DNA from 2 places in the Clostridium sp. CM037 genome. Region 2 is predicted to be linked to the other one. Evidence: a T-box and tRNA genes for the amino acid it is inferred to sense, from the RefSeq annotation. Region 2 holds a T-box; the other holds one or more tRNA genes.

The links. A T-box is a leader RNA that pairs with one kind of tRNA and senses whether it is charged. The one in region 2 lies ahead of thrS (threonine--tRNA ligase), so its partner is inferred to be a tRNA-Thr.
Region 1: it encodes a tRNA-Thr, which carries the amino acid that the T-box ahead of thrS (threonine--tRNA ligase) is inferred to sense. The anticodon was not compared.

The regions. Positions count from the first base shown of each region.
Region 1 is NZ_CM143650.1:386,522-390,674, reverse strand. It holds gene nusG (transcription termination/antitermination protein NusG) at 77-598, opposite strand; gene secE (preprotein translocase subunit SecE) at 645-869, opposite strand; gene rpmG (50S ribosomal protein L33) at 908-1,057, opposite strand; gene tuf (elongation factor Tu) at 1,249-2,442, opposite strand; tRNA gene ACWJKP_RS02010 (tRNA-Thr) at 2,524-2,599, opposite strand; tRNA gene ACWJKP_RS02005 (tRNA-Gly) at 2,609-2,683, opposite strand; gene sigH (RNA polymerase sporulation sigma factor SigH) at 2,753-3,370, opposite strand; gene ACWJKP_RS01995 (NYN domain-containing protein) at 3,470-3,979, opposite strand; gene rlmB (23S rRNA (guanosine(2251)-2'-O)-methyltransferase RlmB) at 3,988-4,153, opposite strand, start outside.
Region 2 is NZ_CM143650.1:2,879,059-2,883,211, reverse strand. It holds gene ACWJKP_RS13965 (ABC transporter permease) at 1-947, shown strand, start outside; gene ACWJKP_RS13960 (hypothetical protein) at 1,022-1,156, shown strand; T-box leader at 1,352-1,578, shown strand; gene thrS (threonine--tRNA ligase) at 1,618-3,387, shown strand; gene ACWJKP_RS13950 (hypothetical protein) at 3,533-4,153, opposite strand, start outside.

The DNA of each region.
Region 1 (4,153 bases), 1.7 Mb from region 2:
AATTTATACCTCCTATATTGTGGTAAAGCGGATTAAAAATCCTCCCACTTACTAAAACTTTCGTTTTATTAAGTATCTAGTCTAGTTTTTGTATTTGATTGAATTCCAGTTCAACAGGAGTTTCCCTGCCAAACATATTTATAAGTGCTTTAATTTTTTGCTTTTCCAAATGAATTTCTTGTATTAAAGCAACAAATCCTTCTAATGGTCCAAACATCACCTGAATATTCTCACCTATTTCGTAGTCAACAACTATAGTTTTTTCTGCTATACCCATAGTTCTAACTTCATCTTCAGTAAGAGCTACCGGTTTAGAACCCGGTCCTACGAACCCAGTTACACCTCTGGTATTTCTAACTATATACCAAGATTCATCTGTCATAAGCATTTTAACCATAACATAACCTGGAAACACCTTTTTTAAAGTTATTTTCTTTTTTCCATCCTTTACTTCAACTACTTCTTCCATAGGCACTTGAATATCGTGTACATATTCTTCAAGATTTCTATTTTCGATCGCTTTTTCTAGGTTGACTTTAACTTTATTTTCATAACCAGAATATGTATGTACAACATACCATTTAGCTTTATCTGCCATAGCTCAAGGGGTGGAGTATTCCGTCCCCCTACCTCCTTCCTTTACCTTATTTAAAGATTAGTTTATAGAGGTTCTTAAAACCATAATCCAACAAACCTATTAAAATCACAAAAATAAAACAAAAACTTGTCACTGCAAAAGTTGCCTTTTTAACATCTTGTTTTGAAGGCCAAGTTATTCTTTTCGCCTCTGCCTTAAGTTCATTGAAAAACTTCACTATACCTTTTTGGTTTGATTTTTCCTTTACTTTAACATTCCCAGTAACAGCCATTTTATTCACATCCCTACTGTTTTGTGTTTAATGCTGTATTATTTTGTTTCTTTATGAAGTGTATGTTTGTGGCAGAACTTACAGTATTTCTTCATTTCTATTCTGTCTGGGTTATTTTTTTTGTTTTTCATTGTATTGTAATTTCTCTGTTTGCAATCAGTACAAGCTAAAGTTACTTTTACTCTCACAATCTACACCTCCCGGTTTTCCATCTATTTAAGAAAGCTCATACTTATTAAGCGCTAAGCTATCTTTAGCATTTTTGTTATACTTAAATAAGTTATCACAATTTAATACATATGTCAATGAATTAGTTCAAGGTGTTTTTTTATTAAACAATTTTCTTTCTTCTAATTCATAATGCATTTTTTTGTTTGTATTATTTAACTATTGAAGTAACAACTCCTGAACCTACTGTTCTTCCACCTTCTCTGATTGCGAATCTTAATCCCTCATCCATTGCTACTTGAGTGATTAGTTCAACATTCATGTCTATGTGATCTCCTGGCATTACCATTTCCATTCCGTCTGGTAATTTTATTGATCCAGTTACATCAGTTGTTCTGAAATAAAACTGTGGTCTATATCCGTCGAAGAATGGAGTATGTCTTCCGCCTTCTTCTTTTTTAAGTACATATACTTGACCTACAAATTTATCATGTGGATGTATTGAACCTGGTTTAGAAAGTACTTGACCTCTTTGAATATCTGTTCTTTGTACTCCTCTTAGTAATGCTCCGATGTTGTCTCCGGCCATTGCTTGATCTAAAAGTTTTCTAAACATTTCAACTCCTGTACATACAACTTTTCTTTTATCTTCGCTAAGTCCTACGATTTCTACTTCTTCTCCAACCTTAAGTATTCCAGCTTCAACTCTTCCTGTAGCAACTGTTCCTCTACCTGTGATTGTGAATACATCTTCTACTGGCATTAAGAATGCTTTATCTGTTGCTCTTGTTGGTGTTGGAATGTAGCTATCTACTGCTTCCATTAATTCAGTTATGCATTTTGATGCTTCTTCATCAGTTGGGTTTTCTAATGCTTTTAACGCTGATCCTGTTACTACTGGGATGTCGTCACCAGGGAAGTCATACTCACTTAATAATTCTCTTACTTCCATTTCAACAAGTTCTAATAATTCTGGATCATCTACCATATCTGCTTTGTTTAAGAATACTACTATATATCCTACTCCAACTCTGCTTGCTAATAGTATATGCTCTCTTGTTTGAGGCATTGGGCCATCTGCTGCACTAACAACTAGAATTGCTCCATCCATTTGTGCTGCGCCTGTGATCATGTTCTTTACATAATCTGCATGTCCTGGGCAATCAACATGTGCATAATGTCTATTATCTGTTTCATACTCAACATGTGATGTATTTATTGTAATTCCTCTTTCTCTTTCCTCAGGTGCTTTGTCAATTTGGTCAAACCTAGATACTTCTGCTAGACCTTTAGTTGCGAGTACTGCTGTTATTGCAGCTGTTAATGTTGTCTTGCCGTGATCTACGTGCCCTATTGTTCCAATGTTTACGTGTGGTTTGCTTCTTTCAAACTTTGCCTTTGCCATTTTGTATTCCTCCTCAATATAAATAATTACACTTTTGTGCAAGTAAACTCATCCTAGCGTATTGTACGGATTTAATAGTTATGGAGCCCATAACCGGAATTGAACCGGTGACCTCCACCTTACCAAGGTGACGCTCTGCCGACTGAGCTATATGGGCATTAAATTTTGGAGCGGGAAACGGGTATCGAACCCGCGACACCCAGCTTGGGAAGCTGGTGCTCTACCACTGAGCTACTCCCGCCGACGTACAACTTAAAGCTATACACCAATTATTGATTATACTACTGTTTATTTTTTTGTCAATGTATTTTCATCTTTTGCTTAGACATTTTTCTAATTTTCTTTTTACTCTTTGTAGCGCATTATCAATAGACTTTGCATGCCTATCTAAATCACAAGCAATCTCTTGATAAGATTTACCATCTAAGTATGACATCAACACTTCCATCTCTAGTTCTGAAAGAACTTCCCCAATTTCATTTTGAATGCTTATTACTTCTTCACGGCTTATAACTAGCTCTTCGGGATCAGTAATTTTAGCACCTGATAACACATCCAATAATGTTCTGTCTGATTCCTCGTCATATATTGGCTTATTTAAAGATATATATGTATTAAGGGGAATGTGTTTTTGGCGAGTAGCTGTTTTTATTGCTGTAATTATCTGTCTTGTAACACAAATTTCTGCGAAAGCCCTAAAAGAAGATAATCTATCTGCCTTAAAATCTCTAATGGCCTTATAGAGACCTATCATTCCTTCTTGGTAAATATCTTCTTTATCAGCCCCAATCAAAAAATACGACTTAGCCTTGGCTTTAATAAAATTCCTGTATTTATTAATTAAATATTCTTGTGCCCTAACATTTCCATTTTGTGCTTCAATGACTACTTCTTCATCCAATCTTTCTTCAAAGCATGAAGTATCCATACTAGCTCTAATGATTTTTTCCAACAAATATCCCCTCCACACCAAACATGTGTCATATAGATGATTATACCTTAGTGCAATTTCTATAGTCAAGAAAATTCAATGGCTCCTGCGTATTTTTTCAAGTTTTTTTAATGTTTTTTCATCTATTCTCTCTTCTAACCAATTTCTTTTCCCTAAATGTTTTTTTTCGATATTTATTTGAATCTCTTTTTGTGTACTAATTACTTCGTGATAAAATTCAATGGAAGACATTCGAGTTGCCCCTCTTTGAAAGGTAACTTGCTGCTCTAGCGAGTCTGACGTGACAACGCAGACTTCGGATTTTCGTCCTATATTATTGACCATTCTCTCAATATAATCATCCGCAGTTTCGCCCTCTTTTGTAAAAATCACAACTAAATTTCCTTGTCTTTCTTTTTTTTGAAGGCTACCTTTAACCATTTGTGCATCAAAAACTATAAATATTTTATATCCTTTAAATCCCGAGTAATTTTGAAGAGTGTCAATAAGCTGCAGGCGTGAAGATTCGTAACTAAAATCTTTAATCTTTTTAAGATTTGGCCAGCTATTTATAACATTATACCCATCAACAAAAACTGTTTTCACTTTTTACCTCATTTAATCTTTTGCTTCATAATTTCATACATTATTATACCACCTGCAACCGATGCATTTAAAGATGTTATTTTCCCTGACATGGGTATTTTTACTAGAACATCACATTTTTCTTTTGTAAGTTTAGAAATGCCTCTACCCTCACTTCCAATAACAAGGGCTACC
Region 2 (4,153 bases):
ATAGAATTATAACAAATTTAGTTGGATTAAGCGATAAATCATTTAAAAAGTATTGTGAAAAAATTGGTGCTGATGAGGAGGCATATTATAAGGATGGTGTGACAACAGGAGTATTGTTAGATAGCACACATTATGTATCAGAGAATTCAAAAGTTGTGCAGAAAATACCATTGTTAAATATAAAACAAGGCGATAAGCTAGTAATAAATGAAAAAATAGAAAATGATATGAATACAAATTATAAATTTAATGCTCAAGTGGGCCATGTTACAGAGATTTCTCCCTCTGAGCTAAGCATGGGTGGATACAGCTTAGCATATATAGTTCCTATGAAAAACTATCAGAAGATAGTTAGTGATTTTATGCCAGAGCGCATGCTTGAATCTAGCAGTATGTCAATTGATTTATTTGTGGGTGATGAGTCTAGTCCACGTGTTAAGAAAGAACTAACTCGAATTTGCAGTTCTTATCTTGGATCCGAAGATTTTAGTATATGGACTCTACTGGAAGAAAAAAATAATGACAAACTGGTTCAAAAATCCGTTTCTATTGGTGTTCTTTCTGTAGCATTAATGTTTGGAATAATTGGCATTATTAATGCTTTTTCTACCATTTCGAATAATCTTAGACTGCGCAAAAGAGAATTTGCTATGCTTCGGGCAGTAGGATTAACACCAAAAGGACTAAATAAAATGTTGATGATAGAAGGTTTGTTCTTTGCATTAACACCGATTATTGTTAGCATACCAATAGTATTATTTATTTGTTGGTTTATGTTAAGATTAACCTTAATTACATGGTCTGAGTTTATGTCTGTTTTTCCAGTTGTACCAATTTTAGCGTATGCTATGCTTATAATTGCATCTATATTTTTGGCGTATGGGATTTCTTCAACAGGCGTTAAAAAAAGTATTGTAATAGAATCAATCAAAGACGAAATAGTATAATACTATTAGGTCAGGTGACCCGGGGTAAGGTATAATAAAATTAGCAAAAAGCTAATGAATTGGAGGGTCACTGGATGGGAATAATGGTAGCAGAAAGACTAGAAGTAAAGAACCCCTACCAAGGTTTAATGAATGAACTACTTGAAGAGTATGGACTAAGTCCTATAGAGGGGGTAGCGCGATATTTAAGGACATACAGGATAATGTAATTATCTTCTTAATATTTATCGGTCAGTTCAATTATAGATCATGAGTAAATATTTTTCAATCAAATCATTTGCAAGAATGTTGTTAAAATTTTAGGATATAATATATAAATAATCACTTATATATGAAATACACATATTATAATAATTATAACACATATTGACAATGAAGACGCTTTGGAATATACTAATTTTAAATTAAAAACTGTGAAGAGGAAAAGTAAATAGTATACTGTTCAAAGAGAGAGAAACTCACCGGCTGAAAAGTTTCTTAAGCGAGCACTATTGAAAACCACCTCCGAGTTGATTACTGAACTTAAGTAGGTAATTCCGCAGACCGGCGTTAGCGGTATTGAGTGACAGAGGTGATTTTAAACTAAGCCTTCTGTAATTTGGGTGGAATCGCGATAAAACTCGTCCCTTATTTTGGGACGGGTTTATTATTTTTTGAAGGAGGAATATTCATGTTAAAAGTTGTAATAAAAGACGGCAGTGTAATAAATTCTAATGAAGAAGAAGGAAAAAGGGCACTTAGGCACACCACATCGCATATACTTGCTCAGGCGGTAAAAAGATTGTATCCGAATGTTAAATTGGCTATAGGGCCTGCAATAGATAATGGATTTTATTATGACTTTGATGTGGAAGAGCCCTTTACTATGGATATGCTTGAGAAAATAGAAGAAGAAATGAGAAAAATAGTTAAGGAAGACTTAAGACTCGAGAGATCAGTGATTTCTAGGGAAGAAGCTTTAAGACTTATGAAAGATAAGGGAGAAATTTATAAAATAGAACTCATTAATGATTTGCCAGAGGATGAAGAACTAGTTTTCTTTAAGCAAGGAGATTTTATAGAACTCTGTGCAGGGCCTCATGTATTATCAACTTCAAAGGTAAAAGCCTTCAAACTATTATCAGTTGCAGGGGCCTACTTTAGGGGTAGTGAAAAAAATAAAATGCTTCAAAGAATATACGGAACGGCATTTGCGAGGAAAAGCGAACTTGATGAATATTTGAATATGCTTGAAGAAGCGAAGAAAAGGGATCATAGAAAACTCGGGAAAGAGCTAAAGTTATTTGCTTTAATGGATGAAGGACCAGGTTTTCCATTCTTTCTCCCTAATGGCGTAGTTTTAAAAAATAAGTTAATTGAGTACTGGAGAGAACTTCATAATAAGGCTGGGTATGTTGAGATAGAAACACCTATGATATTAAACAAGGAACTTTGGGAAACATCTGGGCATTGGTCTCACTATAAAGAAAATATGTATACTGTCAATATAGACGAAGAAGAATTCGCTATAAAACCAATGAACTGTCCAGGAGGAATGCTTGTATATAAATCAGAAACTCACTCTTACAGGGATCTACCAATAAGAGCTGGAGAACTAGGAAAGGTGCATAGACATGAACTATCTGGAGCTTTGCATGGGCTTATGAGGGTTAGAGCATTTACACAGGATGATGCTCACATATTCATGCTGCCGGAGCAGATAAAAGAAGAGATAAAGGGTGTAGTTAAACTTATAAATGAAGTTTATGGAAGGTTTGGATTTAAATATAGAGTAGAACTTTCAACAAGACCTGAAAATTCTATGGGAAGTGATGAAGAGTGGCAATTAGCAGAAAGCTCACTTCAGGGCGCTCTCACGGAAATGAACATGGACTTTAAGATAAATGAAGGAGACGGAGCATTCTACGGACCTAAAATTGACTTTCACTTGCAAGATAGCATAGGAAGGGAATGGCAATGTGGAACTATACAACTAGATTTGCAGCTTCCTCAAAGATTTAATCTTCAATATATTGGCAGTGACGGAGAAAAGCACAGACCAATTGTTATACACAGAGTAATTTTTGGTAGTATAGAAAGATTTATTGGCATTTTGATAGAACATTTTGCAGGAAAGTTTCCAACATGGCTATCACCTGTTCAAGTTAAAATACTACCTATATCGGAGCAGTATAACAATTATGCAAAAGCTGTAGTAAATAAACTGGAAGAAAATAATATCAGGGTTAGTTTAGATGGTAGAGCAGAAAAAATAGGCTATAAAATTAGAGAGGCTCGAAGCGAAAGATTGCCATATATTATTGTTATTGGTGAAAAAGAAGAAAACTCAGCGAGTATATCCCTTAGAAGTAGAAAGAATGGCGATGAGGGCAATTGCTTACTTGAGGACTTTATTTCAAGAATCATACAGGAAATCGATAGTAAAAGGCTAGATGATTAATTGTAAAAACATGAAATTTAATTATACCATTTCGGTTATTTTTAAAATAAAAAACATTCTATTCAATATAATAAGGCTACATTCCTTTAAGATAATTTAAAGGCGTGTAGCCTTATTAGCGCTTTGATGTTCCATGACCGCAGTTTCATTGATAGGTAAAAGATATCGAAGGGATAAATGTACCTGGTACTTTAAAAACCTCACTTAACTTATTTTCTTTCAGGTTATAACAATACAAGCTGTTAGGATAAGTTGTTAGCCCCATAAAGGTTGCTTCACTAGCCCCACTGGGAACTGCAACAAAGTAAATACTTTTTTCATTAGAGCTGAGACAGGCTATATATGGTTGAGAAATTTCCATAATCTTATTTGTTTTTTTTAGCTGTTCTTGAGTTAGTAAGCTACTTACTTTATTTCCATTTACAACTAACTTATAAAATCCTCTTTCAGTGTTTTTTACGCCTGCTCCTCCTAAAATTATAAAGTTACCTGATTTTGATAAAGAAATTGAATCTAATCTCACAGCATTTATCTTAGCCAACTCTTTTTTTTCACCGCCATTTGTATTCATTTCCATAATAGTGTACTTTATTTTCGAAGATTCATTTTGTTCCTCAAACCTCTTTGTTATAAATTCATTATAAGAAAATGTTAGTGCAATAATCTTATTTTTATATATATATAAATCTTGTACAGCAATATCAGAACCAAATTCTAAAGTTTTCCCATATTTTTTATCAACATCTATTTTTGATATTTTGGGCAC